DNA from 2 places in the Salinispora sp. H7-4 genome. Region 2 is predicted to be linked to the other one. Evidence: predicted binding sites of a transcription regulator. Region 2 holds the regulator's gene; the other holds the start of a gene.
The links. The regulator HrcA, encoded in region 2, represses chaperone genes, less so after heat shock. The targets are predictions, from matches to a motif close to GGTTNGCACNCTCNNNNNGAGNGTGCNAACC.

Region 1 (14,708 bases), on a different contig from region 2:
GAGCGTCGTACGTAGGCCGGGGCTTCTGACGGCTGGGCCGGCCCGCTCCGGCCGCCCGGTAGGCGAAGGCGGGTCGCGGCGGCAGGCGGGTCGCGTCGGCGGGCGGGCGGGCGGCGGGGAACTTTCTTAACAACAGTGTTCCGGTGGCCTAGGGTCAGCGTCCATGGATCTGTTGGTCACCGAGCTGACGCCGGAGCAGCTGCCGACCGTGATCGAGCTGTGCGGCCGGTCCCTGGATCTGCCGGACGACGCCGCCGAGGCGGGGGCCATCGTGGCGACGCTCTGGCCGCGGGCGGTTACCAGCCGCCCCGTCGTCGCGCTGGGCGCCTACCGGGAGGACCGGCTCATCGGCGTACTGCTCGGCTCGCTCTCCACGCCGGGCAGCCCGGCCGCGCATGTGGACCTGGTCGCGGTGGGGCCGGCGCACCGCCGGCGGGGGGTGGCGCGGGCGCTGGTGTCGCGCGCCGAGCAACAGTTCGCCGGGCTCGGGGCGAGGGAGGTACGGCTGGCGGGCAACCCGCCGTACTATGCCTGGCCCGGTATTGATGTGCGCTACACGCCGGCGATCTGTGCGGCGGAGGCGCTCGGGTACGCCCGGGACAGTACGGCCTGGAACATGACCGCCGACCTCTGCGGCGCCGAGAGCCCGGCGCTACGGACGACGGCACCGGCGGAGCAGCGGCTGGCCGGTCTGGGGGTGACGGTACGGCGGGCGGAGCCGGCGGATCTGCCGGCGCTGACGGCGTTCGTGTCGGGGACCTTCGACGGCACCTGGGCCGCGGAGGTGGCCGAGTCGATCGGCCGGGACCGGGCCGGCTGCCACCTCGCCGAACGCGACGGCGACCTTCTCGGCTTCGCCGCCTGGGGTTCATCCCGGCCGGGTTGGTTCGGCCCGATGGGCACCGCGCCGGCCGCGGCCGGGTCCGGGATCGGTGGGGTGCTGCTGCGTCGCTGCCTCGCCGATCAACGGGCCGCGGGGATCATCCAGGCGCAGATCGGCTGGGTGGGGCCGGTTCGGTTCTACTCGGGCAGCGCAGGTGCCTGGATCGAGCGGGTCTTCTTCGGGTACCGGCGGAGCCTCGGGGAGCAATAACCGACGAATGGGATAGATCATCCGATAGCGTCATTCGCCCCCATTAGCCGGCAACGGCCCCTACCGTTTCGGTGGAGGAGGCCCACATGACGACGGACGACGAACAGCCCGGGCCGCCGTTGCCCTATGACCGCCTCGACGTCGGCGATGCCGAGCAGCAGGCGGAGATGGACGGCGCCGATGAGCCGCCCGCCGACGAACCGGTGCCGGTCGTGGACGAGCCGGTCCCGGCACCCCAGCCGTACGACCAGACGCAGAAGCGGCGCAACCAACGGCCGTTGCCAACGTAGCCGCGCAAAGGGGCGGGCCGCTGAGCGGCCCGCCCCTCCGGTCTCGCGAAACTGGACTCAGAAGTCCATTTCCCCGCCGCCCGGGCCAGCCGGGGCAGCCGGGGTCTTCTCCGGCTTGTCCGCCACAACGGCCTCGGTGGTGAGGAAGAGCGCCGCGATCGACGACGCGTTCTGCAGCGCCGAACGGGTCACCTTGGCCGGGTCGATGATGCCCGCGGCCATCAGGTCCACGTAGCCACCGGTCGCGGCGTTCAGGCCGTGGCCGGCCTCGATGCCACGGACGTGCTCGACGACGACGCCACCCTCAAGGCCGGCGTTGACGGCGATCTGCCGCAGCGGGCCGTCCAGCGCGATCTTGACGATCTGGGCGCCGGTCGCCTCGTCACCGGTCAGGTCGAGCTTGTCGAAGGCGGTCTTGCCGGCCTGCACCAGCGCGACGCCACCACCCGGGACGATGCCCTCCTCGACGGCAGCCTTCGCGTTGCGAACGGCGTCCTCGATGCGGTGCTTGCGCTCCTTCAGCTCGACCTCGGTGGCCGCGCCAACCTTGATCACCGCAACGCCGCCGGCCAGCTTGGCCAGCCGCTCCTGCAGCTTCTCCCGGTCGTAGTCGGAGTCGCTCTTGTCGATCTCGGCCCGGATCTGGTTGACCCGGCCCTGGATCTGCTCGGCGTCGCCGGCACCGTCGACGATCGTGGTCTCGTCCTTGGTCACCACGACCTTGCGGGCACGACCCACCATGTCGAGGCTGACGGCGTCCAGCTTGAGGCCGACCTCCTCGCTGATGACCTGGCCACCGGTGAGGATGGCGATGTCACCGAGCATGGCCTTGCGGCGGTCACCGAAGCCCGGGGCCTTGACGGCGACGGACTTGAAGGTGCCCCGGACCTTGTTGACGACCAGGGTCGCCAGGGCCTCGCCCTCGATGTCCTCGGCGATGATCAGCAGCGGCTTGCCCGACTGCATGACCTTCTCCAGGATCGGGAGCAGGTCCTTGACCGAGGAGATCTTGCTGTTGACGATCAGGATGTAGGGGTCGTCAAAGACGGCCTCCATCCGCTCCGGGTCGGTCATGAAGTACGCGGAGATGTAGCCCTTGTCGAAGCGCATACCCTCGGTGAGCTCGAGCTCCAGGCCGAAGGTGTTGCTCTCCTCGACGGTGATGACGCCTTCCTTGCCGACCTTGTCCATCGCCTCGGCGATGATCTCGCCGACGCTGGGGTCACCAGCGGAGATGGAGGCGGTGGAGGCGATCTGCTCCTTGGTCTCGACGTCCTTGGCGAGCTTCAGCAGCTCCTCCGAGACGCTGGCGACCGCGGTCTCGATGCCCCGCTTCAGGGCCATCGGGTTGGCGCCGGCGGCCACGTTACGCAGGCCCTCACGGACCATGGCCTGGGCCAGGACGGTCGCCGTCGTCGTGCCGTCACCGGCGACGTCGTCGGTCTTCTTCGCGACCTCCTTGACCAGCTCAGCGCCGATCTTCTCGTACGGGTCCTCGAGCTCGATCTCCTTGGCGATGCTCACACCATCGTTGGTGATGGTGGGAGCGCCCCACTTCTTCTCGAGCACGACGTTACGGCCCTTGGGGCCGAGGGTCACCTTCACAGCGTCAGCGAGCTGGTTCATGCCCCGCTCGAGGCCGCGGCGAGCTTCCTCGTCGAACGCGATCATCTTGGCCATACGGCGTTGTCCTCCTGGACACTCGCGGGCCACCCGAGAGAGTGTCCCGGATGGGCCGCCTGGTTACGCACCTTCAGACGTCGCCACCTGGCGACGGCGACGTCCGTCGGCCGGGCCGGATAGCCCGCGACGACCGGCCAACTGCCGCACCCGCGTCCTGCGACGCCGCTGCAACCGTGGCCCTCCCGCCCCGACCATTGGCACTCACGGTATGCGAGTGCCAATGACCTGTTTAGCACTCCCCCTTGCCGAGTGCAAGCACGATCGCCCAGGGCAGTCGACTTCCACCGGCCGCCGAACGACCCTCACCAGCCCCTCGTACACCGACCATGCGGCAGCAACGGCAACGAGCCCCACCTGCTTCCTCAGGTAGGGCTCGTTCTTCCTCAGGTAGGGCTCGGAAGGTGACAGTGCGGCGAGAGCCGGGCACGAACGAACAGCAGCCGGGGCCCAACGGGCGGCAGGCGGGCAGGCACAGCGGGCCGGCGGGCGGCACGCACGGCGGAGCAACGTCACCCAGCCACACGCGGGCCGCGCCAGCCCGAGCCGATCGGCTGGGCGGCGACAATATGAGGGACGACCGTTACGCCGGTCGCCCCCGAGGCAGCGCCGGCCGCTCAGGCGACGACGCGCACCCGTTCGGCCTGCGGGCCCTTCTGACCCTGGGCGATCTCGAACTCCACCCGCTGGCCATCGTCCAGCGCCTTGTAGCCGTCCATCTCGATAGCAGAGAAATGAACGAAGACGTCCTGCCCCCCGTCAACGGCGATGAAGCCGTAGCCCTTTTCGGCGTTGAACCACTTCACGGTGCCCTGTGCCACGGTGCACTTCCTAACTCTGCGCGACTCCACTCACCCCGGCCGAGCCGGCACGCCGGCCGGCGGGTGGCACCGGTTCGACGATCGGCGACGGCCGCTGAACCGGTGACCGAAATCGCACGCTACACGAGGCGTGACGACGGCGCACGACCACAAATCGGACATGCGGCGAGCGAGTTCCATCGTCGAGCATCGTTATGATAGATAACCGACATGACGAGCGATCCCGCCCCGGGGCCGGCATCGACCCGGCGGGCGCGGGTCCGTCGGGTCCGGCCAGCCGACGCCGCCCGAATGCGGGCGCTGCGGCTGGAGATGCTCGCCGACGCACCGCTGGCCTTCCTGGAGACGCTTGCCGACGCGGCGGCCCGCCCCCACGCCGACTACGCGGCGCGCATCGCGTACACCGCGACGGGCAGCACCAACGCGCAGTTCGTCGCGGACCCGAGCGGCCGGCTGGTCGGACATGCCGGGGGCACGGCGACTCCGGACGAACCGGGGCTCACCGTCATCTTCGCCGTTTACATCACCCCGTCCTGGCGGCGCAGCGGACTGCTCCCCGACCTGATCGACGCGGTGGCCGACTGGTCCCGCGCCTGCGGTCGTCCGGAGCTGATGCTGGAGGTCGTGGTCGGCAACGAGCGGGCCTACCGGGCGTACCGCCGGTTGGGGTTCGTCGACACCGGCCGCCGCCTTCCGCACCCGACGATCCCGACCCTCACCGAGCTGCAGATGCGCCGCCCGGCCTGAACGACGCGGTACGACACCGAACGCGTGCGGTATGACCCCGAACGGGTCCGGTACGACCCCGAACGGGTCCGGTACGACCCCGAACGGGTCCGGTACGACCCCGAACGGGTCCGGGCCACCGACCCGAACACCGATCGGCGGGCCCGGCCAGGGGGTGCACCCGGTGCCGCCCGGACCGCAGCCGCACTGGTCTCCGGGAATGTCGCTGGCGTCGATGTCCGGCTAGGCTGAACGCCGCCCGCTCCACGAGCGTCCTTAGTAGGAGGTGACCGTGCCCAGCAGTAACCCGGCTACGGAAGATCAACAGCAGCCCCATTCATCCGCGATAGACAACGGTGTGCCACATTCCGCCCGGATCTACGACTACTGGCTCGGGGGTAAGGACAACTTCGCCGCTGACCGGGCCGTCGCCGAGGCCCTGATATCGGCGATCCCGACCGTGCGGTCCATGGCCGCCGAGAACCGTCGATTTGTCCACCGGGTGGCCCGCTACCTGGTCGGACAGGCCGGCGTGCGGCAGTTCCTGGACGTCGGCACCGGCATCCCCACCAGTCCGAATCTGCACGAGGTAGCCCAGGAGATCGCTCCGGATACCCGGGTGGTCTATGTCGACAATGACCCCATCGTCCTGGCCCACGCCCGAGCCCTGATGATCAGCACTGAGCAGGGGCGCAGCGAGTACATCCACGCCGACCTGCGTGAGCCGGAGTTGATTGTCAACCACCGGAAACTACGCGAGGTACTTGACCTCAACCGGCCAGTCGCCCTGACGGTTATCGCGATCCTGATGCTGCTCGAGGACGCCGAGGACCCGTGGCGCAAGATCCGCGTACTGATGGACGCCCTGCCGTCCGGTAGCTACGTGGCGATCACCCACCCGACCGGCGACTTCAACCCGGAAGCCGTCAAGACGGCCATGGACGCTGTCGTTGACAGCGGCATGACCCTCGTGCCCCGCAGCCGCGACGAGGTGGCCCGATTCTTCGCGGGTTGGGAGCTGGTGGAGCCGGGAATCGTCCCGGTGGCGGCCTGGCATCCCGACGACGGCCCGCCCACCGACCCGCACGCCGCCTACTACTGGGCCGGCATCGCTCGCAAGCCCTAGCTCCTTCGCCGCTGAGGTCGCGTCGGAGCGCCGGGCTGCCGGGCTGCCGGGCTGCCGGGCTGCCGGGCTGCCGGGCGGACAACGCCGCGAAGGAGTCGTCCGCCCGGAAGTGCCCGCTGGTGCAGATCCGGGCCGTCCGGCCGGAGCCGGGCCTGCGCGCCCCGCAGCCCCGAGGGGTGGGTCTTACTCAGACGTGGCGACGGCTCTGCACAATGCGGAACCGGTTGGCGACGTAGGCACCGTCGGTGAGAGCCGCGTTGGCCGCCGGGTTCGCGCCGCTGCCATGGAAGTCGGAGAAGGCCGCCGACTGGTTCACGAAGACGCTTCCGGTCAGGTTCGCCGACAGGTGCACCCCGACCTCGACCGCCGCCGCCTCGGCCGCGTCCAGCACCGCGTCCTCAGTCGAGTAGACCGCCGCGGTCAACGCGCCCTGCTCACCCACCGTGGTGCGCAGGAGCTCCAGGCTGTGCTCGGTCGAGTCGGTCCCGATCACGAACGAGATCGGGCCGAACCACTCCCGGGTGTAGGTGGCGGTGTCGTCGGCGTGCAGTCGGACGATGGTCGGCGTCCGGACCACCGCACCGGGGAAGGCCGGGTGGGTGACGGTACGGGACTCCAGCACCGACTCACCGACCTTGGTCACCTCGTCCAGCCGCTCCAACACCCCGTCGTTGACGATCGCGCCGGTCAACTCCACGCTGCGCGCCGGATCGGCGGTGAGCTTGCCTACCGCCGCCGCGATACCGGCCGCCACCTCGGCGAAGCTCTTGTGCCCCTGGTCGGTCTCGATGCCGTCCCGGGGAATCAGGATGTTCTGCGAGGTGGTGCACATCTGGCCGCTGTAGAGGGTCAGCGTGAAGCCCAGGTTGCGGCACATCCCGCCGAAGTCGTCGGTGGAGTCGATGACCACCGCGTTCAAGCCGGCCTTCTCGGTGTAGACCTGCGCCTGCCGGGCGTTGGCCTCCAGCCAGTCGCCGTACTCGGAGGAGCCGGTGAAGTCGACGATCCGTACCGCCGGATGCTGGGCCAGCGTGGAGGCGAGCTTCTCGCCCGGTGCCTCGGGGGCGAGCTGCACCAGGTTCGGGTCGAAACCGGCCTCGGCGAGCACCTGGCGGGCGTACCGCACCGTGATCGCGAGCGGCAGCACCGCGCGCGGGTGCGGCTTGACGATCACCGGGTTGCCGGTGACCAGCGAGGCGAAGAGCCCCGGGTACGAGTTCCAGGTCGGGAAGGTGTTGCAGCCGATCACCAGCGCGACGCCCCGCGGCACCACGTGGAAGGTCTTGGTCATCCGCAGCGGGTCGCCCTTGCCCGCCGCCTTCTCCCAGCCGGCCGTGCCCGGGTGCCGGGTCATCTCCGCGTACGCGTAGGCGAGCGCCTCCAACGCCCGGTCCAGCGCGTGCGCACCGCCCGCCTGGAAGGCCATCACGAACGCCTGCCCGCTGGTGAACTGCACCGCGTTGGCCAGCTCGAAGACGTTGCGGTGCAGCCGATCCAGGATCTCCAGACAGACGCCCACCCGGGCCTGGGGCCCGGCGTCCCGCCACGACGGCAGCGCCGTGGTGGCGGCGGCGGTGAGGTGGTCGGCGCTCGCGTGCGGGTAGCCGACTCCCAGGTCGACGCCGAAGGGGCTGACCTCGGTCTGGACCGTGCTCCCGGCGCCGGCCTGGTCCAGGGGAAAGTCACGACCGAGGTACGCCTCGAAGGCCGCCTTGCCGTCGTCGGCGGCGGTCTCGCCGTACACCCGCGGGCTGGGCGACTCCGGGTAGGCGGACCAGTACCCGCGCTGCGAGATGGCGGTCAGCGCCCGGTCGAGGGTCTCGGCGTGCCTGTCGTACAGGGGGTGCGGGGTCTCCGTCATGCCCGACATCATGCAACAGATGTCAGCACGATCAGTAGGGCCGCGTCACAGATCAGATCGTCAACTGCCAGTTGGTCCAGTGGTCCGCGACCCGGAACCCGAGCTGCTCGTTGATGGCGATCATGTGGTCGTTGGCGGCGGCGTTGAAGGTGTTGATAACCCGCACCGCCGGTTCGTGGGACCGCAGGTACCGCAGGTTCTCGAGCTTGACGAGCAGGCCGAGGCGGTGCCCCCGGTGCTCCGGGTCCACGATCGTGATCTGCTGGAGCGCGTGCCAGTCGACGGTGGCCGCCACGTCGAGCATGGTCCACCCGACGAGCCGGCCGGAAGCCCGGTGCCGTACTCCGGTGTGGTAGCGACGTTTGCCGCGCGCGTCCAGGGCGACGTCGGTGGCCCGGACCCGCTCGACGTCGTACCGCTCCGGCTCCCACGCCAGGTCCCCCATCGGCGCGTCGGCGATGAGGCGCCCCTCGAGGTAGGCGACATCGGCCTGGTACTCCGCCGGGGTGTGACCCCGCCAGAACACCAGCTGGTAGTCGGTGGCCCGGTCCTGGGCCTCAGCCAGCAGGCGGGCCAGCGCCGCGGGGTCGAGCTGGTCGAGGTCCAGCCGGCGGCGGACGTCGGCCAGCACGGAGTCCGCCCCGAGCGTCCGGGCGAAGGCGGCACCGGCCGCCACCGTGTCCAGGGTCATCGCGGTCAGCCGCTTGCGCCGGTGTTCCCGGGCCACCTCGACCGCGCGGTCGAAGAGTGCCCGCCCGACGCCCCGGCGCCGAGCGGCCGGATGCACCGTCAGGTCGACGAAGACGTTCTCGGTGTTGTCCAGCTGCGGCAACTCCAGGGTGACCAGGCCGGCGGCCGTACCGTCGAGGTGGGCCAGCAGGTGCACCGGCGCGTCGCCCGGCATCGGATGCCGCACGGACCCGATGAACCGCTGCGGGCAGAAGAGCGGAAAGTCAGGCAGATCAACGGCGGATGCGGCCGCCTCGATCTGGACCGCCGCGGCGATCGCCCGGTCGTCGGCGGGGCCGAAGGGGGTGATGGTGATGCCCATGCCCGCAGCCTCCACCACGAGGCGTTAGCCGGTCCAGCCATTTATCGACGGATCGGATCTTCGCAACCAGGCAGGAATCCAGGGCTGCCGCAGCAGAAATTTGGGGTGGTCGGGAGGGACTCCCACACAGCGCCGCTGGCGCTGGGTCGAAAGAACAAGTCTCCGGCGAGAGCCCTCCCGCATTAGCTATTTTTCGCCATGAAAAACCGGACGTCAAGCCCGCACGGGCAGGTTTCACGCAGTCCGGGCCTCATCAATCAGTAGATGACGTATCAACCCATCAGTCCGGCGTCCCGGGCCGCCCGCAGCGACGCCTTGATCCGGTGGCTCGGGCCCGCCTGATCCGCCACCGCGTCCAGGGTCTTGAGCCCCTCACCGGTATTGAAAATCACCGTCTCGGCGGTCGGGTCGAGCCGGCCGGACTCGACGAGCTTTCGCAGCACCGCCACGGTCACCCCGCCGGCGGTCTCGGCGAAGACCCCGGCGGTACGGGCGAGCAGTCGGATCCCGGCCCGGATCTCGTCGTCGTCGGCCGCCGCCATCCAACCGCCGGTACGGCGGACCGACTCCAGGGCGTACGGGCCGGCCGCCGGGTCACCGATGTTCAACGACTTGGCGATGCCGGTCGGCTTGACCGGGTTGATGGTGTCACTGTCGGCGTGCAGTGCGGCGGCAATCGGGCTACAGCCCGCCGACTGCGCCCCGAACACCCGCCAACCGCCGGCCGGCGCCTCGACCAGGCCAATCTCGACCAGCTCGGCGAACGCCTTGTCGACCTTCGTCAGCAGCTCACCGGAGGCCATCGGAATCACCACCTGGGCGGGGATCCGCCAGCCGAGCTGCTCGGCCACCTCGTAGCCGAGCGTCTTCGAGCCCTCGGCGTAGTAGGGCCGCACGTTGACGTTGACGAAGGCGGTGTCCTCGAACTCGTCGGTCTCCACCAGTTCGCCGCAGAGCCGGTTCACGTCGTCGTACGACCCGTCGATCGCGACCAGGTCCCCGCCGTACACGGCGGTGGTGAGCACCTTGCCCTGCTCCAGGTCACTGGGGATGAACACCACCGACGGGGCGCCGGCGCGGGCGGCGTGCGCGGCGACCGAGTTGGCCAGGTTCCCGGTGGAGGCGCAGGCGAACCGGGTGAAGCCCAACGACCGGGCGGCGGTCAGCGCCACCGACACCACCCGGTCCTTGAACGAGTGGGTCGGGTTGGCGCTGTCGTCCTTGACCCAGAGCGGCGCGGTGAGGCCCACCTCGGCGGCCAGCCGCGGGGCCGCGACCAGCGGAGTGAAGCCCGGGTCGAGGGTGACCCGGGTGGACGGGTCCTGACCGACCGGCAGCAGCGGCGCGTACCTCCAGATGTTGCGCGGGCCGGCCTCGATCTGCTCGCGGGTGATGGCGGCCAGCGCGGCGGGGTCGTGGTCGACCTCCAGCGGGCCGAAGCACTCGTAACAGGCGTGCTGGGCGATGAGCGGGTACCGGGCCGAACAGGCGCGGCAGACCAGGGCGCGGGCCGGGCTGGCGGCGGGGTCGATCCCGAACGGGGCGAGGGTGGACGTCATCTCGAGATTCCTCTCATCTGCCCCCGCGTCGCACTCTGCGGCGGGGCCGGAATTGGCACCTGCCCCGCCAGTCACTCTGGGTGATCAGGTGGGGTGGTTGCCGGGGCGTCTTCGGGCCGTGTCCCTCAGCCCCTCTGGATGAGGCATTCAGTTGTGCGGCCGAGTGTAAGCCGGCGACGACGGCCGATGACCACTCGGTCCCACCCTGTGGCGAAATGTGATTCACCCCGCAGTAGCGGCGAGCCACCGCTCGACCCGGCCCGCCACGACGACGGCCACCGCACTACTCACCGTGACGGCCGGGACGGTCGTGAACGCTGGCATCGCCCGGGACCGTTCTCGGGCGGTGGCCGGGTCGTTTCCTGACGTTCCCGGTGGGTTGCTTCCTGACGTTCCCGGTGGGTTGGCGGTGGCCGGGCACCAGCGACCAGTTCGCTCCGCACACTGTCGAGCTGCCCCACCTGTGCGCCTGCTATCCCCGGTTTCACCACTCGGGCAGGCACGCGACTGCGAGTGCCAGTGATTGACAATCTAATTTTTCCAATGGACGATCGATCGATGACCGGCGGCATCAACTACCTGGACGAGCCGGACCGCGTCGCCGCCGCGCTACCACCACTACGCCGGCAGCTACTCGGAAGACTGCGGGTACCGGCCTCAGCGACACAACTCGCGGCAAGCCTGCGCATCCCCCGCCAACGGGTGAACTACCACCTGCGCGCGCTTGAGGCGATCGGCCTCGTCGAGCTGGTCGAGGAACGACAGCGACGCGGCTGCACGGAGCGGATCATGCGCGCCAAGCCGGGCGTGCTCGTGGTCAACCCGACCCTGATGGGTGTGGACGAGAACGTGCCCGAGCCTGACGGTGCGCTCGCCGACCAACACTCGGCCGAACACCTGGTCGGAGTTGCGGCCGCCGCGGTGCGCGACGTCGCCCGCATGCAGGTCCGGGCGACGGAGTCCGGCAAACGCCTGCTCACGTTCACAATCGAGACACACGTCCGGTTCGCCGACCCCGCCGCGGCACACCAGTTCACCGAGGAAGTCACCACGCTCATCACACAGATGGCGACCACATACGACACTGAGGGCGGCCGTCCGTACCGAGTGGTTGCTGCCGGATACCCGGCACCGGCAACGGAGGCACCAACGATTCAATGAATACCCCAAAGATCGAAATTACGGTTTACACCACCCTCGACGCTGCTTGGCAAGCATTGCGGGACACCGAGACCCTCCGCCGATGGCACGGCTGGGATACCGACGAGATCGCCGAGGAAATTCAATCTATCTACTTCACCGACGTCACCGTAGATGACCAGAGACGCGTGCTCGTCGCCAACGGCGGCGACCGCTTCGAGGTGCACCCGCAGCCCGACGGAGTGCGCGTCACACTCACCCGTGCGCCACTGTCGGGAGACCCGGAATGGGACGCCTACTACGACGACATCACCGAGGGGTGGATCTCGTTCCTCCAACAGCTGCGCTTCGTACTCAGCCACCACACCAGCGGCACTCGACGTACTCTCTTCTTCTCCAACCAGCACATCCACTCCAGCACTGTCGTTGACCGGCTAGGCCTGACCGGCGTGGCGGCAACACCAGCCGGCAGCCCCTACACCGCCACCGTCGTTGGCGGCAGGACAACGGGCACCGTCTGGTTTCGGTCGACCCATCAACTCGGACTGACCATCGACGCCTGGGGACCAGGGCTGCTGGTGCTCGCGGGAAACGCACCATCGCAGACCGATCCAGCGGGATCCGCGACGGCCATTCTCAACACCTACAACCTCGACGACACCGCGTTCGGTCAGGTCTCCGAGCAATGGTCAGCGTGGTGGGCCAGGCACACGCGCTGACGTGCGTACCACAACAGCCAGAGGAATGAACACATGACGAGCCAAGACAAGGTAGGCACAATCGCGGGCTTCGACCTCACCGTGCAGAACGCGGACGGCGTCCGTGACTTCTACGCGGATGTGGTCGGCTGGAAGCCGGAGCCGCTGAGTATGGGCGCCTACGACGACTACATGATGCTTGCGCAGGATGGCAACCCGGTCGCTGGCATCTGCCACGCCAAAAGCAGCAACGCTGACCTGCCGCCGCAGTGGATCACCTACATCGCGGTCAGCGACCTTTCCGCGAGCCTGGCCCGGGTGACTGAGAAAGGTGGCGAGGTCGTACGGCAGCCCAATGGCACCGGCCCGGGCGGGTTCGCACTGATCAAGGACCCTGCGGGCGCGGTCGTTGCGCTGATGCAGAACCCACACACCAGCTGAGCCGCTGGTCGCACGCCGAACGACCTGGTTGCCAGCCGACTTTAACGGCGACAACTGGCTCGACCGTGTCGTCTGGAAGACCTGGGTGTCCGCGCTGAGCGCAGCCGTCGACGAGTGGACGGCGGCGAACCCGTGTCACCCGGTCTCGTGCCGGAGGCGGCGGCCCGGCGAGCCGGCATCGCCGATCGTCGGTTGATCGAAGCGCTCATCACCGACGCAGGGCTTGTCCTCGCGACCCGACGCGTGAACAACCCGCACCGGGTCTCGAGCATTGAGACCGAAACAGCGGTCACTACCCGGGCCTGCTCCGAGGTACGTCCGGTCGTGGTGGGGCTGACGAAACGTACCCATGTGGATAGGGTCGACAGCATCATCCACGTCGGACACGGTCCGCTGCTGTCACGGCCGGGACAGGCGCATTGGTCGAGTCGCCTTGCTCGCGGGGGTGCGACCGTTCGGGATAGCTCGAGCCGCCAGCAGGGGTAGCGACCCGGGTACCCGCCCGTCCTGAAGGAAAGCGAAGCGAGACATGCCGATGGTCAGCGAACTCTCGCCTGCGGTGCGGTTGCATCAGGTCACCAAGGTTTTCGGTGACCCGAGGGCGGGGACGGTGGCGCTGCGTGCGGTCACCGCTGACTTTGCCGCTGGTAGTTTCACCGCCCTGATGGGTCCCTCGGGCTCGGGTAAATCCACGCTGCTGATGTGCGCGGCCGGCCTGACCCGACCGAGTAGCGGCGTGGTGCAGATTGCGGACCAGCGCATCGACAACGCTTCAGAGTCGGCGTTGACCCGGCTGCGGCGGGACCGGATCAGCTTCGTTTTTCAGCACTTCCAACTCATCGACTCGCTCACCGCCCTGGAGAACGTGCTGCTGCCGGCGCGGCTCGCCGGCCGTCGGGTGCGCAGCGGTGACGCGCTCGAACTTCTCGACCTGGTTGGGCTGGCAGAGCGGACCGGGCACCGGCCGGCGCAGTTGTCCGGCGGGCAGCAGCAGCGGGTGGCGATCGCCCGCGCGCTGATCACCCGGCCGACGGTGTTGTTCGCCGACGAACCGACCGGGGCGCTCGACCAGTCGGCGGGTGCGGAGGTACTGGAGCTGTTGCGTGGCCTGTGTGCCGCGCGCGGCACCACCGTCGTCATGGTCACTCACGATGCCGCTGCGGCGGCGGCCGCCGATCGGGTGCTGCTGTTGCTGGACGGGGTGCTCGTCGACGAGTTGCGGGGTGCCACCGTCGGTGAGATCTCCGACCGGGTCCTGGTGGGGCGGTGAGCGCCCGCCTGCGGTTGACCGCCGCGGACGTCCGGCTTCGCCCGGGCCGGGTCTTGGCGGTGGCGGTCGCCTGCCTCGTCACCGCCGCCATTCTCGGCGCGAACGGCCTGCTGATCGCGGTGCTGCTCGAACGCCCCAAGGTGTCCCCGCTGGGCTTGGGTGAGGTCACGGCGGTGGTGGTCCGCACGAGCGACAGCGGGGCCGTGGCACCGGCGGTTGCGCCTGACCTTGCTGCCCGTCTCACTGACGTGCCCGACGTACGGCGGGTCGTGGAGTTTCGGGGGCGCACTCTTTCCGTGGTGGCCGACGGGGCGCTCGTGGCCGGACGGGACCGGGCGGGGACCTGGGCCTGGAACTGGTCGGCGGCGGAGGCGGCCGGCTACCGGATCGAGGCCGGTACGGCACCGACCGGTTCGGACCTCGTCCTCGACCCGCACACGGCCGACCAGTTGGGGCTGCGGCCGGGCGACCAGGTCGAGACCCTGGACGGGTCCGGGCGGACGTCCCGGCGCCTGTCCGCGGTGGTGGTGCCCCCGGCCGGTGGCTCCGCCGACGCCGAGCCCACCCTGCTGCTCGCCGATGACCAGGTCGCGCGGCTGCCCGGCAGCACGCGCGCCGACGCGCTCCTGGTTACCGCCGCATCCGGCAGCGATCCGATGCGGATCCGCTCCGCCCTCGATGCCCGGCTCGGTGACGGCTACCGGGCGATCAGCGCGGAGGATTTCAGCCCCGGGCCGGCGTCGACCAGCGAGCAGCAGGTCGAGGCGAGCGTCAACCTGCTCGCGCTGCTGTTGTTCGTCCTGGTGACCTCCGCGGCTATGGTGCTCGGCACCACGCTGTCGCTGTGGATCAGCCAGCGCGGCCCCGTACTGGCGGTCCTGCGGGCGCTCGGTGTCTCCCGGCTGCGGCTGCGGCTGCTTGTCCTGGGGGACGCGGCGATGGTGGTCGCCCC
Region 2 (14,708 bases):
TCCGCGGGTGCGCCGGTGATCGTGATCTCGTTACCCCGAACATGCACGTCGCTGTTCACGGAGCGCTCGACCAGTCGCAGGATCTCGTCCCCCGTACCGAGGAGATTGACCATGATCCTCGGCTCCGGGACGGTGATCCTGGTCTGTGCCCGGGGCGGGCCGGGAGGTGGGGTGCTGGTCATAGGTTGGGCCGCGTGGCCCTGCGCCACCTGCTCTCGATCTCGGCGCCGGGCTGGTCGCCGCGGCGTGCTGGTCGTTGCCCCCATCGTATCGGTTCAACCGCCGGGGTACCTCGCCCAATTCCCCTGCCCGGCACCGACCGGCCGACCCCCGCCGCCGTCAGCTGAGGTTACCGGTCAGCATCGGCCCGAGCGGCGCACCACCGAGCAGGTGTGCGTGGACATGAAAGACCTCCTGGCCCCCGTACGCCCCGGTGTTGAAGATCAGCCGGAAGCCGTCGCCGAGCAGCCCCTCCTCCTCGGCGACCGCGGCGGCGGTGGCGAGCACCTCACCGGCGAGCCCCGGGTCGCCCTCCGCCAGAGTGGCCACGTCGGCGTAGTGCTCCTTCGGGATCACCAGCACGTGCACCGGAGCCTTCGGACCGATGTCACGGAACGCGAGAGTTGTCCGGGTCTCCCGGACAACGGTGGCGGGAATCTCACCGGCGACGATCCGGCAGAACAGACAGTCAGTTGTGTTCACCGAGGCAGTGTAAGGAAACGCTCCGGGCATCGCCGCCCAGAGCGGAAGAACCGGCGCTACCAGCGGCCAAGGCGGCCGGCGAGCACCGAAAGCGCCGCCACCCCGGCGGTGGAGGTACGCAGCACCGACGGGCCCAGCCGCACCGTCCGGGCTCCGGCCTCGGCGAAGGCGGCCAGCTCGGTCGGGGCAACGCCGCCCTCGGGGCCGACCACCAACACGATCTCGCCCCGGTCGGGCAGCTCCGCGGTGACCAGACGTTCCTCCGCCTGCTCGTGCAGGACGAACGCCGCCGCGGCGCCGGCGATCCGGCGGGCCACCTCGGAGGTGGACTCGGCCGGCGCGCCGGTCACCACCGGCAGCCAGGCCCGACGGGCCTGCTTCGCGGCCTCCCGCGCGGTGGCGACCCACTTGCCCCGGGCACGTGTCCCCCGGTCGCCCCGCCACTGGGTGACCGAACGCGCGGCCGCCCAGGGCACGATCGCGTCCACGCCGACCTCGGTCATCGCCTGTACGGCCAGCTCACCCCGCTCCCCCTTGGCCAGCCCCTGAACGACGACGAGCCGGTGGGCGGGGGCGGCCAGGTGTTCCCGGGAGGTGATCCGAAAGTCAAGCACGCCCTGCCCCACCGCCGTGACCACGGCGACGGCCGTGCCGCCGCGGCCGTCAGCGAGCAGTAACTCCTCGCCGACCCGCAACCGCTGCACCGTCGCGGCGTGATGCCCCTCCGGCCCGTCCAGGGTCGCCGTCTCGGCGGTGGGCAACGAATCAACCAGGAACAGCGGCGCGGACACGATGCCAGGCTAGCGACCATCCCGGTGCCCTGGGCCGCTGGCCTGGGACACCGGGACAGGTCGAGTCAGGCGTGGCCGTTGAAAGCGTCGCGCATCCGGGAGAAGAAGCCCCCCTGCTTGGTCAGCTCGGCGACCTCCTCGCCCCGGGTCTGGGCGAACTCGCGCAGCATCTGTTCCTGATCGGCGTCCAGCTTGGTGGGCGTCCGCACGTCCAGGTGGACGAACAGATCACCCCGGCCGGTCCCCCGCAGGTGCGGCACGCCGCGGGCGCGAAGCCGCAGCATGCTGCCGGGCTGGGTGCCGGCCTTGACGTCAACCGGCTCCTCGCTGTCCAGCGTCTTGATGGTCAGGCGGGTGCCGAGCGCCGCTGTCGTCATCGGGACAGCCACCCGGCAGTGCAGGTCGTCGCCCTTGCGGGAGAAGACATCGTGCGGGCGCTCATGGATCTCCACATAGAGGTCGCCGGCGGTGCCACCGCCGGGGCCCACCTCGCCCTGCTGGGCCAGTCGGATCCGCATCCCGTCCTCGACCCCGGCGGGAATCTTGACCGTCAGCGAACGCCGGGTCCGCACCCGGCCGTCCCCGGCGCAGGTGGGGCAGGGGTTCGGAATCGTGGTGCCGTGGCCCTGACAGGCGGTACACGGCCGGGCCGAAACCACCTGCCCGAGGAAGGTGCGCTGCACCGACTGCACCTCGCCCCGCCCGCCACACGCCTCGCAGGTCTCCGGATGGGTGCCGGCGGCGGTGCCCGCACCGGAACAGGTGGTGCAGAGCACGGCGGTGTCGACCGCGATCGGCGCCTCCACGCCGAACGCGGTCTCGGGCAGGTCCAGCTCGAGGCGCAGGATCGCGTCGGAGCCCGGTCGGGTGCGGGGGCGCGGCCCCCGTCCGCCGCCGCCGGCGGCCCCCCCGAAGAAGGCGTCCATGATGTCCTGGAAGCCGACGAACGGGCCGGCCTCGCCGGGTCCACCCGGGCCGCCGCCCCCGCCGCCGGGGGCAAGCGGGTCGCCACCGAGGTCAACGATCTGCCGCTTCCGGTCGTCGGAGAGGACCTCGTACGCGGCGTTGATGTCCTTGAACTTCTCTTGCGCCGCCACGTCCGGATTAACGTCCGGGTGGTACTGGCGCGCGAGCTTGCGGTAGGCGCGCTTGATCTCGTCGTCGGAGGCTTCCCGGCTCACGCCGAGGATGCCGTAGTAGTCCTTGGCCACTGCGTTCGGTGTCCTCATGTTCGTCTCGCTTGCGCCGACCGCCGGCCCGATCCGGCCGGACGGTAATGCCTAGTTCTGGGCGAGCAGGTCGCCCACGTAGCGCGCCACGGCCCGAACCGTGGCGATGGTGCTGGGATAGTCCATCCGGGTCGGCCCGACCACTCCGAGACCCCCCAGGATGGTCACCCCTGGCCCGTAGCCGGTGCTCACCACCGAGGTGGCCCGGAGATTGTCGATCTCGTTCTCGTCGCCGATCCGGACGCGCATCGCGCTCGGCTCGACCTCCCCAATGAGTTTGAGGAGGACCACCTCCTCCTCCAGCGCCTCCAGGATGGGGCGCAGCGACCCCTGGAAGTCGAGCAGACCACCGCGGGTGAGATTGGCGGTGCCGGCGAGGGCGATGCGCTCCTCGTGCCGTTCGACCAGCGTCTCCAGCAGGACGGTGGAGAGGGTGATCATGGCCGGTCGCAGCTCACCGCTCACCTCGTCAACCAACGCCTGCACCAGTGGCGGTGTGTCGGCGAGCCGGGTACCGACCAGCTTCTCGTTGACCAGCTGACGCAGATCGATCACGTCGTCAGGGAGAATCGGCCCCGGTAGCTCGACGAGCCGCTGCTCGACCCGACCGGTATCGGCGATCATGACAAGCATCAGCCGGGTGGTGGAGACCGGCACCAGCTCCAGGTGCCGGACCGAGGATCGGGCCAGCGACGGGTACTGCACGACGGCGACCTGCCGGGTCAACTGGGCCAGCAGCCGGACCGTGCGGTGCACCACGTCGTCGAGGTCAAGCGCGCCGACCAGGAAACGCTCGATCGCCCGGCGCTCGGCCGGGGTGAGCGGCTTCACCCGGGACAGCCGGTCCACGAAGAGCCGGTAGCCACGGTCGGTGGGCACCCGGCCGGCGCTGGTGTGCGGCTGCCGAATGTAGCCCTCCTCCTCCAGGACCGCCATGTCGTTGCGGACGGTCGCTGGGGAGACCCCGAGTTGGTGGCGCTCGACCAGCATCTTGCTGCCGACGGGCTCCTGCGTGGCGACGTAGTCTTCGACGATCGCGCGCAGCACCGCGAGTTTGCGGTCGTCGAGACCCATCCTTCCCCCTCCTCCCACCACGCGTCGGCCGTCGAGGCGCCTCCTGGCACTCGACTCTAGCGAGTGCCAGTCTACGTCGGCACGCCCGCCAGCGCGATGATCAACAAAGATCGAGTACCGTCATCGAATGATGCGGCTGGGCCTGCCGCCCGACCCGACGGTCCGCCTAAAATGATCATCTGGACAGCCGGGACGCCGCGCTGGGGCTCGTTGTCCGCTGCGCCTACGGTGACCCCATGACGGAACCACCTCGCCCTCCTACCGGCGGAGAGCCCGGCTACCCGGCCCGGGTCCCGACGACCCCACCACCCCGATGCCCGGGACATCCGACCCGGGTAGCTTGCCGCCACCGGGCAGCTACCCACCCCCCGGCGCCCTGCCGCCGCCCGGCGGCTATCCACCCAGCGATGCCGGTTACCCACCCGGCGGCGGCTACGGCCCACCCGGCGGCGGCTACGGCCCACCCGGCGGTTACGGAAACAGCGAGGACCGGATGTGGGTCCTCGGCGCGCACCTCGGCGGCGCCGTCGGCGCACTGATCAGCTTTGGTCTGCTCGGGTTCGTCGCCCCACTGGTCGCCTACCTGGCCCGCGGCAACCAGTCACCAACCGTCCGCGCACACGCCCAAGCGGCGCTCAACTTCCAGATCACCTGGTCCTTGATCGCCTTCGTCCTGCTGTTCCTGGGCTGGTGCCTGCTGTTCCTGCCGAACATCGCCGTCGTGGTGATGCAGATCGTGTTCGGCATCATCGCCGCCCTACGGGCGAATGAAGGCCGGCATTACCGCTACCCGATGTCGGCCAGCCTCATCAAGTGAAGCCCGACTGGCCGGATCCCGACTGAACGGGTTCCGGCCGGGCCGGCTCCGCTGTTGCCCGGTCCCATCGCCGTCGCGGTCCACGCCCGCACCGCCCGATCATCCGACCTGCCCAACTGACTGGATGACCGGATACGGGTGGTTCGTGGGCACTGGGCCAACGAGGACCGGAACGGCGCCGATCAGCCGAGCAGGTCCCGCACCACCGCGTCCGCGAGCAGGCGACCGCGCAGGGTCAACACCGCCCGACCGTCGCCGTACGCCGCCGCGGCCAGCAGACCCGCTGCCCGGGCCCGATCGGCGCCGGCACGACCGACAGGGTCCAACACGTCCAGCGGCAGGCCCGCGGCGAGCCGGAGCCGCAGCATGACGTCCTCCAGGTGCGCCTCGTCGGCGGTCAACACCTCCCGGGCCAAGCCCGGCGACGCCCCCGCCGCGAGCCGTTGCGCGTACGCCGTGGGGTGTTTGACGTTCCACCAACGCACCCCGCCGATGTGGCTGTGTGCCCCCGGGCCGAGGCCCCACCAGTTGCCGCCGGTCCAGTACAAGAGGTTGTGCCGGCACCGGGCGGCTGGTGTCCGCGCCCAGTTGGAGACCTCGTACCAGGAGAACCCGGCGGCGTCGAGGGCCGCCTCCGCGGCCAGGTAACGGTCCGCGGCGACGTCGTCGGAGGGCTGCGCCAACTCGCCCCGCCGCACCTGGGCCGCGAGCCGGGTCCCCTCCTCCACGATCAGGGAGTACGCGCTGACGTGGTCCACCCCCGCGGCGACCACCTCGTCCAGCGAGGCGGCGAAGTCGGCCGCGCTCTCCCCCGGCGTCCCATAGATCAGGTCCAGGTTGACGTGGTCGAACCCGGCCTCCCGGGCCTCCCGGGCGGCGGCGACGGCCCGGCCGGCGCTGTGCCGCCGATCCAGGATCGCGAGCACCCCGGGCGAGGCGGACTGCATGCCCAGCGAGATCCTCGTGTAGCCGGCGGTCCGCAGCGCGGCGAGAGAGCGCGGGGTGACCGACTCCGGGTTGGCCTCCGTGGTGATCTCCGCGTCGGCGGCCAACCCCCAGGTGCGATCGATGCCGTCGAGGATCCGGGCGAGGTCCGCCGCGGGCAGCAGGGTGGGGGTGCCACCGCCGACGAAGACCGTGTCGACCCGGGGCGGAGGGTTCCCGCGCAGCACCCGGGCGGCCAGCGCGAGTTCGGCGAGTACGGTGTCGGCGTACTCCTCCCGGCTGGCGCCACCCCCCAACTCGGCGGCCGTGTAGGTGTTGAAGTCGCAGTACCCGCACCGGCTGGCACAGAAGGGGACGTGTACGTACACGCCGAACCCCCGCGTTCCCACCGAGGTCAGGGCGGTTGTGGGCAGCGATCCATCCACCGGGATGCGCTCGCCTTCTGGTAGGACACCGGGCATGGCCACTAGTGTGCCCGCATGACCTCTCCCGACGCGCTGGTGCAGGCCGCCACGGCCGGTGGGGTGACCACCCTCACCCTGAACAGCCCGCACAACCGCAACGCGCTCTCCACCCCGCTGATGACCCAGCTGCTCGACGGACTCGCCGCGGCGGTCGCCGACGACGCCGTACGCGCCGTCGTGCTGGACCATGCCGGGCCGGTATTCTGCTCCGGCGCCGACCTGAAGGAGACCGCCGCCGCGTACGCCAGCGGCACGGTGCCGGCCGGGATGCTCGGTGACGTGCTCGCGGCCGTATCGGAATGCCCAAAGCCAGTGGTGGCGCGGGTGGCCGGGCCGGCACGGGCCGGCGGGCTGGGCCTGATCGCCGCGGCCGATCTGGCGATCTGCGCCCAGGAGGCGACGTTCGCCTTCACCGAGGTCCGAATCGGGGTGATCCCGGCGGTGATCTCGGCGACGGTGCTGCCCCGACTGCGGCCCCGCGCCGCGGCCGAGCTCTACCTGACCGGGGACACCTTCGACGGGCAGCGGGCCGCCGAAGTCGGTCTGGTCACCACGGCGGTGCCACTGGCGGAGTTGGACGCCGTCGTCGCCCGTTACTGCGATTCGCTGGTCCGGGGCGCACCCGGCGCACTGGCCGGGGCGAAGCAGCTGCTCCACCGCCCCACCGCGACCGATCTGCGGGGCGAGCTCGCCGACCTGGCCGCCCTCTCCACCGGCTACTTTCTCTCCGCGGAGGGGTTGGAGGGCGTGTCAGCGTTCCGGGAGAAGCGGCCGGCGAGCTGGGTGCCGGGGCAGTAGCCCGGTTCCTGGCCGGGCCAGTAGCCCGGTTCCTGGCCGGGCCCGGCATCGGCGATAGCTCCGGCTTTCTCCGGGCCTGGCACGGACGGAAGCCCCGGGTTTCTGGCCGGCGCAGCACGGGAAGGCTGACGCCCACCGTCGCCTCGACCGACCGGCAGCCGAACCGACCGAACGCCCGGGCAGCGCCGCCCCGGCTGGCCGCGGCTCACCGGGCACCCGGGGCTTACGCTTGTCGGACTCATCAAACAGGGGGTGCAGGTGCGGACTCGGGCAGTCGTAGCGACTGGCATCGTTCTGGCGCTCGTCGCCGTGGTCGGGCTCTTCGTCACCTTCCGGCACATCGCGGACGGGATTCGGCTCCCGTTCGCCGGGCGGAGCTGCACGGTGCAGGCGGACGGCGAGGTGGAGCTGGATGCCGGCCAGATGGCCAACGCGGCGACGATCGCGGCCATCGGGGCGCAACGCGGCATGCCGGAACGGGCGGTCGTGGTGGCGCTGGCGACCGCGTACCAGGAGTCGGGGCTGCGCAACCTGGCCGGCGGCGACCGGGACTCGGTGGGCCTGTTCCAGCAGCGGCCCAGCCAGGGCTGGGGCTCGCCAGCCGAGATCCGGGACCCGCGGTACGCGACGAACACCTTCTACGCCGCGCTGGCGAAGGTGCGCGACTGGGAGGAGATGCGGGTGACCGACGCCGCCCAGACGGTGCAGCGCTCGGCCTTCCCGGAGGCATACCAGAAGTGGGCCGACGAGTCGGAGGTGCTGAGCCGGGCCCTGCTCGGTCAGGCCAGCGGAGCGGTGGCCTGCGCCGTCAACGACGATCCGCAGCACCGCGGGGCCGCGGCGACCGCGGCGCTGGCCCAGGGGCTGACCCTGGACTGGGGGCTCGCCCCCGACGCCGCGGCGGCCGGCCCGACCCGGCTGACCGTGACGGTGGACGACGAGCAGGGCGGCTGGCGGTACGCGCACTGGCTGGTGTCCCACGCCCAGGACAACGGAGTCCAACAGGTCCACTTCCAAGGGCTACGGTGGACCGCGGAGGAGGGCGCCTGGGCCCCGACAACCGGCAAACAGAGCCCCACCCAGGTGGTCGCCGAGGTCCTCGACGCCTCCTGAGGTCGACCGGATCGAGGGACGCGGGGGGACTCAGGACAGCTGTCCTGAGTCCCCCCGCCTCGGCTATTTCTTACCGGACGTCTTGCCGCCGCCACCGCCGCCACCGCCGCCACCGGAGTCCGAGGAGAGCGCGGCGATGAACGCCTCCTGCGGCACCTCGACCCGGCCCACCATCTTCATCCGCTTCTTGCCTTCCTTCTGCTTCTCCAGCAGCTTGCGCTTGCGGCTGATGTCGCCGCCGTAGCACTTCGCCAGGACGTCCTTGCGGATCGCGCGGATCGTCTCCCGGGCGATCACCCGACTGCCGATCGCCGCCTGGATGGGCACCTCGAACTGCTGGCGGGGGATCAGGGAGCGCAGCTTCGCGGCGATGGTGGTGCCGTAGGCGTACGCCTTGTCCTTGTGCACGATCGCGCTGAACGCGTCAACCGGCTCACCGTGCAGCAGGATATCCACCTTGACCAGGTCGGAGGCCTGCTCGCCGGAGGGCTCGTAGTCCAACGACGCGTACCCCTTGGTGCGGCTCTTGAGCTGGTCGAAGAAGTCGAAAATAATCTCCGCCAGCGGCAGCGTGTAGCGCAGCTCCACCCGGTCGGCGGAGAGGTAGTCCATGCCGAGCAGCGTGCCCCGGCGGCCCTGACAGAGCTCCATGACCGCGCCGACGAAGTCGTTCGGGGTCAACACCGTGGCGCGCACCACCGGCTCGTACACCTCGGCGATCTTGCCGGTCGGGTACTCGCTCGGGTTGGTGACCACGACCTCCTCGCCGTCCTCGTTGATGGCCCGGTAGACCACGTTCGGCGCGGTGGAGATCAGGTCGAGGTTGAACTCCCGCTCCAGCCGCTCCCGAATGATCTCGAGGTGCAGCAGGCCGAGGAAGCCGCAGCGAAAGCCGAAACCGAGCGCACCGGAGGTCTCCGGCTCGTAGGTCAGCGCCGCGTCATTGAGCTTGAGCTTGTCCAACGCGTCCCGCAGGTTCGGGTAGTCCGACCCGTCGATCGGGTAGAGGCCGGAGTAGACCATCGGCTTCGGGTCCTTGTACCCGCCGAGCGGCTCCGCCGCCGGCCTCGCGTTGATGGTGACGGTGTCACCGACCCGCGACTGCCGGACATCCTTCACGCCGGTGATCAGATATCCGACCTCGCCGACACCGAGGGCGTCCGCCTTGACCATCTCCGGGGAGATCACCCCGATCTCCAGCAGTTCGTGGACCGCACCGGTGGACATCATCTTGATCCGGTCCCGGGCGTTGATCTGCCCGTCAACCACCCGGACATAGGTGACCACGCCGCGGTATACGTCGTACACCGAGTCGAAGATCATTGCTCGGGCCGACGACCCCGCCACACCGACCGGCGGGGTGAACTGCCGGACGATCTCGTCGAGCAGGTGCGGCACGCCGTCGCCGGTCTTGCCGGAGACCCGGATACAGTCCGCCGGATCACCGCCGATCAGGTGCGCCAGCTCCTCGGCGTACTTCTCCGGCTGGGCCGCCGGCAGGTCGATCTTGTTGAGCACCGGGATGATGTGCAGATCGTTCTCGAGCGCCAGGTAGAGGTTGGCCAGGGTCTGCGCCTCGATACCCTGGGCGGCGTCCACCAGCAGGATCGCGCCCTCGCAGGCCGCCAGGGAGCGGGAGACCTCGTAGCTGAAGTCGACGTGCCCGGGGGTGTCGATCATGTTGAGCACGGCGCTCTCGCCGGCCCGCTCCCCCTCCCGAATCGCCCACGGCATTCGGACGGCCTGACTCTTGATGGTGATCCCGCGCTCCCGCTCGATGTCCATCCGATCGAGGTATTGCGCCCGCATCTGTCGGGGGTCGACCACACCGGTGAGCTGCAACATCCGGTCGGCCAGGGTCGACTTCCCATGATCGATGTGGGCGATGATGCAGAAGTTCCGGATACGCGCCGGTTCGGTGGCACCAGGAGTGTTCGCGCCGGAATCGAGCGTCGGTGGCACAGCGGTCCGTTCTGGTCGACTGACGTGGAGCGAGCCGGCGCGGCACCGGCCCCCGCTAATGCTCCCACGCCACGCCCTCGGTTCCGCTGCGCGGGCAAACCCGAGCGCACCCGGCGACGAACCGGGCCGGTTCAGCGGCAGGCCGGCCGGTCCGCCCGGCCGCCCGACGAATCACTGGCAACCGCGCTATTCGCCCGGCGGCTCGACGAAGAGGGCGGCGAGCTTCGGGAGCCGGCGGCGGGCCTCATCCGCGTCGTCGAAATCCCAGAAGTCGTTCAGGTCGGGCACCGGAACCGGATCCCGGTCCGCCGGCAGCTCGGTCGCGGTCGCCTTCCGGTACGCCTCCCACGGCACCGCCAACATTCGGGCGCAGGCGAACTCCTCACCCGACAACGACGCGGTCCGTACCGGCGGCAGGTCGGCCAGCGAGTCCGGCTCGGCGACGGCCCCCGCGAACACCTCGCGCCCCTGGGTCATCAGCCAGCCACGGAAGTCGTGGAAGCCGTCGTCGGAGATCCCGCCGTTGATCAGGTACGCCGCGCCCCAGAGGTCCACCCGGTGCGAGGCGGCCAGCACCCGGGCCTGATGACGCGTGTATCCGAGGATCTCCTCCGGCTCCCGCGCCGCGAGCAGGGCCACGGCCCGAACGGCCACCGCGTCCGGCTCGCCCCCACCCCCTACCCGGGCCTGGTCAACCAGCTGCCAGAAGTCGTCGGTCCGCATGACCCGCCAGTCTTCCAGAACCGGCCAAGCGGGACCGTGTGACGACCCCCGAACCCGCCGACCAGGAGTGTGCGACAACCTTCCGAACCCGCCGACCAGGGGGTGCGACAACCTTCCCGAAGTCACCCGATCATGGCTGGCCGGTAACCCCCGCCGTCCGTTCGTCGACACACTGCCCGCTTAGCCTGGTGGACTCGCGAATCCGTACGACACTGGAAAGATGCCGAGTTCACCCCCGCATCCCGGGACCACCCGCCGGCCCGGCTGGTCCGACCTGCCCGTGGGTTTGCGGGCAGCCCTCGCCGACCGCCTCGGCGCCCCGGTGGTCGCGACCCGTACCGCGACCACCGGCTTCACCCGTGGCTTCGCCGGGGTGCTGTCCGCCGCCGACGGCGGCCGGGTCTTCGTCAAGGCCGCGCCCCGCGATTCCCACCTGGCCAACTGGTACTGGCGAGAGGCGACGGTCCTCGACCGGCTCCCGCCCGGGCTGGCGGCACCCCGAACCCGCTGGACCCTGACAGAGTCCGGCTGGTTCGCCGTCGCCCTCGACGCGGTTGACGGCTATCCGCCCGGACGCCCGTGGGAGCCATCGGAGCTGACCACCACCCTGACCGCGTACGCGGAGGTCGCCGCCGCCCTGGACCCACCGCCCAGCGACCTCGCCGCGCTCAACCCGCCACACCTGGCCGAGCTGGCCCAAGCCGACATCCTCTGCTGGGGTGACGTGGCAGCAGGCCGGGAGGCCCCTCCGCCGCTGCCGGCCGGGCTCGAGCAGCGGCTGCCCGAACTGGTCGGGCTCGAGTCCCGGCTACCGGGGTACCTCGCCCCGGCGTCCGGATTGATCCACGGGGACCTGCGTCCGGACAACGTGCTCCTCACCTCGCACGGGCAGGTGTGGTTCTGTGACTGGACCTGGCTCTGCCGCGGTCCGGCCTGGTTCGACCTGGTCACGCTCCTCCTCGGGGGGCATGCCGTGGAGCAGCAGGAGGTCACCGTCGCCGCGTTGGCCGGTACCGGCGGCGCAAGCTCCCCGGCCGAACCAGCGAGCTCCCCCTTCCCGACGATCACCGTCGGACCAACGCCCGCCCTGACCACCGACTGGCTGGACACCGCCTTCGCGGCCCACCCGGCTACCGCCGAGGCCCCGCCGGATGCCCTGGATGTCACGCTGGCGGCGCTGGCCGGCTACTTCCTCACCACCGCAGCCACGGTTCCGGAGACCGCGACCGAGCAGCTCGCGACCCACCAACGCCGCAGCGGCGAGTACGCGCTCGACTGGCTCGCCCGCCGGCAGGGCTGGAGCTGAACCCCATCGGGTGCGGAACCCGCCGGGTGCAGAGCTCCACCGCCAGTCGCACCGCCCCCGGCGGGTGGCTCGGGAGGCAACTTTGGCGCTACTCGAGCGACCTGGTAGCCTTGCACTTCGCGCGACGATGACGCATGCTCGCCGCGCGGATGCAGACCAACCCGAGCTATCAGACGAGGCTGTCGCGTGGCGAACATCAAGTCCCAGATCAAGCGCAACCGGCAGAACGAGAAGCGCCGGCTGCGTAACAAGTCGGTCAAGTCGTCGCTGAAGACCGCCATCCGCAAGTTCCACGAGGCCGCCGAGACCGGCGACGTGGAGAACGCGACGGTTCTCATGCGCGATGCCGCCCGCAAGCTGGACAAGGCCGCCAGCAAGGGCGTTATCCACGCCAACCAGGCTGCGAACCGTAAGTCGGCGATCGCCAAGCGCGTGGCGTCGTTCTCCGCCTGACCCAGCCATACCAGTTCAGGACGAAACCCCGGCCCGATCCGGTCCGGGGTTTTGTGCTGCCCGCCGCACGCTTCTCCTGCGGTGATCCGGGGCAGCGGTCGTGCTGCCGAGGTCAGCGTTCGGCCGGGGCCGCTCCGGCCGAGGGCAACTCCCGCGCTCCGACCGTGGGCAACTCCCGCACTTCGGCCGAGGGCAGCTCTCGCACTGCGGCCGTAGCCAGCTCTCCGGGACGCTCCGGACCGGACGAGACGACAACGCCGGGCACGCTGTGCCGGATCCAGCCAACCCGCGCGGTGCCGACCACCGGCTCCATCTGGTGGCGGAAGCGGTCCCGCTCCTGGTCGGGCACGAGCGCCGCGGAGCGGACGACCCGCGCCGCCACCACATCGTTGATCTTCACCATCACCGCGACCATCGCCGGCAGCACCAGCACCGACCACCAGCTGACCAGTTCGGCGAGCGCCAGCAGTGCCGCCAGCGCGACGGCCCCCTCGAAGAAGACGAAGCAGAGCACCCCACCGGGGTTGACGAACCGCAGCCCCAGCAGGCGCGCGTACAACGGCCGGTAGCGCTCCTCCTCCGCCGTCAGGATGGCCCACGACCTCGGTCCGGTCACCGGCCGCCACCCTGCCGCGCCGCTGCCACCGAGAAGACGGCCCGCTCCAACGCGTACGCCCGGTCCTCCGAGCCCCCCTTCACGGCTGCGTTGCACTCGGCCGCGGCCCGCATGGCCTGCACCAGACCCTCCGGCGTCCAACCGCGGCTCTGCCGCTGCGCCCGCTCAATCTTCCAGGCCGGCATGCCGAGGGTGCTCGCCAGTTGGTAGGGGCTCCCCCGCCCGGCGGAGGCGACCCGGGCCACGGTACGCACGCCGTCGGCGAGCGCATCAGCAATCGGCACCGGGTCAACGCCGACGTGCAGCGCCCAACGCAGCGCCTCCAGCGCCGCCGGCACGTCGCCCACCATCGTCGCATCGGCGACGGTGAAGCCGGACACCTCGACCCGCCCCCGGTAGTACCGGGCCACGGTCTCCGGGCTGATCTTCCCGTCGGTGTCGGCCATCAACTGCGAGCAGGCGGCGGCGAGTTCGCGCAGGTCATTACCGACCGCCGCGATGAGCGCCTCGGCGGCGGAGTCGGTACACCGGCCACCGGCCCGCCGAAACTCGTCCCGGACGAACGTCACCCGCTCCCGGTGCCCCTTCAGCCGGGCAGCCGGCACCACGGTAGCGCCGGCCGCCTTCAGCCCGTCCGCGAACGCCTTGCCCTTGGCCGCACCGAGGTGGAGCACGACCAGCTGCACCTCGGGGTCGGGGTTCTTCGCGTAAGCGAGGAGGGCCGCCGCCAGATCCTTCCGCGCGTCCTGGCCGGATCGCAGGATCAACAACCGCCGTCCGCCGAAGAGCGACGGACTGAGCATCTCCGCGATCTCACCGACGGTGAGGGAGCCGGCTTGATATTCACGGACGTCCACCTCCGGATCCACACTCCGGCTCTGGGCGACCGCCTCGGTGACCGCGCGAGTAGCGAGAAGTTCCTCGTCACCAAGGACGAGCAGAATCGGAGCGAGGCTGGCGGCGATCACGCCGCCCATATTCGCATGGTCGGCCGAACACGCCAGCCCGGTCGTCCGCCCTCCGATGTCAGAGCCCGCACTCAACGCAAATCCCGACTTTTGCGTCTGTTTCATCTTGAAAACTGACATAACTAGCGTGCGCGCCGAGTCCGCGCTGATCAAACACCCCACCTTGAAGCGGTGGCTGAGGACGTCGAAGAACGGACGCCCCGCCATCGACCGCGCCAAGATCAAGATGGAGGAGCGGTTGGACGGCAAGTACCTTCTGACCAGCTCCGACCCGCACCTGACCGCAGAGGAGATCGCGGTCGGCTACAAGGCGCTCCTGGAGGCCGAGCGCGGGTTTCGCGACCTGAGAACGGTGCTGGAGCTGCGGCCGGTCTTCCACCGCCTCGAGCACCGCATCCACGCCCACGTGCTGCTGTGCTGGCTCGCCCTGCGGCATCAAGCCGCCACCCCGAATCACTGCCGCCGACCCTGCCTGACCAGCCGCAACGCGTCCACGTGGACACACGCCTCCGCGGCCGCTCTCTCGACGTTTCCGCAGATCAACCCCTGTTTCGACGCATCCGCGTGCCCACCAACTGCGGAACTCGGGCAGCACTCCGGAGACCACTGACGGTTACTCACGGTGATAGGGGAGGAAAACGCACATCGGGTACGGACGTTGCTGCGAGGCTGCTGGATCGGGGGGTCGGACTGGCACACCGACGGTGATGATGTCAGCGAACTCCCGCTGCTCAGGCGGTCGGCCAC

Region 1: the regulator HrcA is predicted to act here: its motif matches at 3,259-3,289, upstream of groL (chaperonin GroEL).

The regions. Positions count from the first base shown of each region.
Region 1 covers NZ_JABZED010000027.1:11,453-26,160, reverse strand. The annotation lists gene H0524_RS13905 (S8 family serine peptidase) at 1-2, shown strand, start outside; gene H0524_RS13900 (GNAT family N-acetyltransferase) at 164-1,093, shown strand; gene H0524_RS13895 (hypothetical protein) at 1,180-1,383, shown strand; gene groL (chaperonin GroEL) at 1,441-3,063, opposite strand; gene H0524_RS13885 (cold-shock protein) at 3,681-3,884, opposite strand; gene H0524_RS13880 (GNAT family N-acetyltransferase) at 4,095-4,631, shown strand; gene H0524_RS13875 (hypothetical protein) at 4,656-4,862, shown strand; gene H0524_RS13870 (SAM-dependent methyltransferase) at 4,897-5,736, shown strand; gene paaN (phenylacetic acid degradation protein PaaN) at 5,924-7,597, opposite strand; gene H0524_RS13860 (GNAT family N-acetyltransferase) at 7,650-8,648, opposite strand; gene thrC (threonine synthase) at 8,921-10,207, opposite strand; SAM riboswitch class I at 10,218-10,352, opposite strand; gene H0524_RS13850 (helix-turn-helix domain-containing protein) at 10,766-11,368, shown strand; gene H0524_RS13845 (hypothetical protein) at 11,365-12,066, shown strand; gene H0524_RS13840 (VOC family protein) at 12,100-12,486, shown strand; gene H0524_RS13835 (ABC transporter ATP-binding protein) at 13,016-13,756, shown strand; gene H0524_RS13830 (FtsX-like permease family protein) at 13,753-14,708, shown strand, end outside.
Region 2 covers NZ_JABZED010000022.1:35,895-50,602, reverse strand. The annotation lists gene H0524_RS13605 (PhoH family protein) at 1-182, opposite strand, end outside; gene H0524_RS13600 (histidine triad nucleotide-binding protein) at 340-702, opposite strand; gene H0524_RS13595 (16S rRNA (uracil(1498)-N(3))-methyltransferase) at 759-1,493, opposite strand; gene dnaJ (molecular chaperone DnaJ) at 1,559-2,704, opposite strand; gene hrcA (heat-inducible transcriptional repressor HrcA) at 2,774-3,796, opposite strand; gene H0524_RS24775 (DUF4870 domain-containing protein) at 4,110-4,613, shown strand; gene hemW (radical SAM family heme chaperone HemW) at 4,796-6,019, opposite strand; gene H0524_RS13570 (enoyl-CoA hydratase-related protein) at 6,038-6,820, shown strand; gene H0524_RS13565 (hypothetical protein) at 7,073-7,933, shown strand; gene lepA (translation elongation factor 4) at 7,997-9,895, opposite strand; gene H0524_RS13555 (DUF4240 domain-containing protein) at 10,082-10,618, opposite strand; gene H0524_RS13550 (phosphotransferase family protein) at 10,839-11,924, shown strand; gene rpsT (30S ribosomal protein S20) at 12,111-12,377, shown strand; gene H0524_RS13540 (hypothetical protein) at 12,490-12,993, opposite strand; gene holA (DNA polymerase III subunit delta) at 12,990-13,970, opposite strand; gene H0524_RS13530 (hypothetical protein) at 14,089-14,571, shown strand.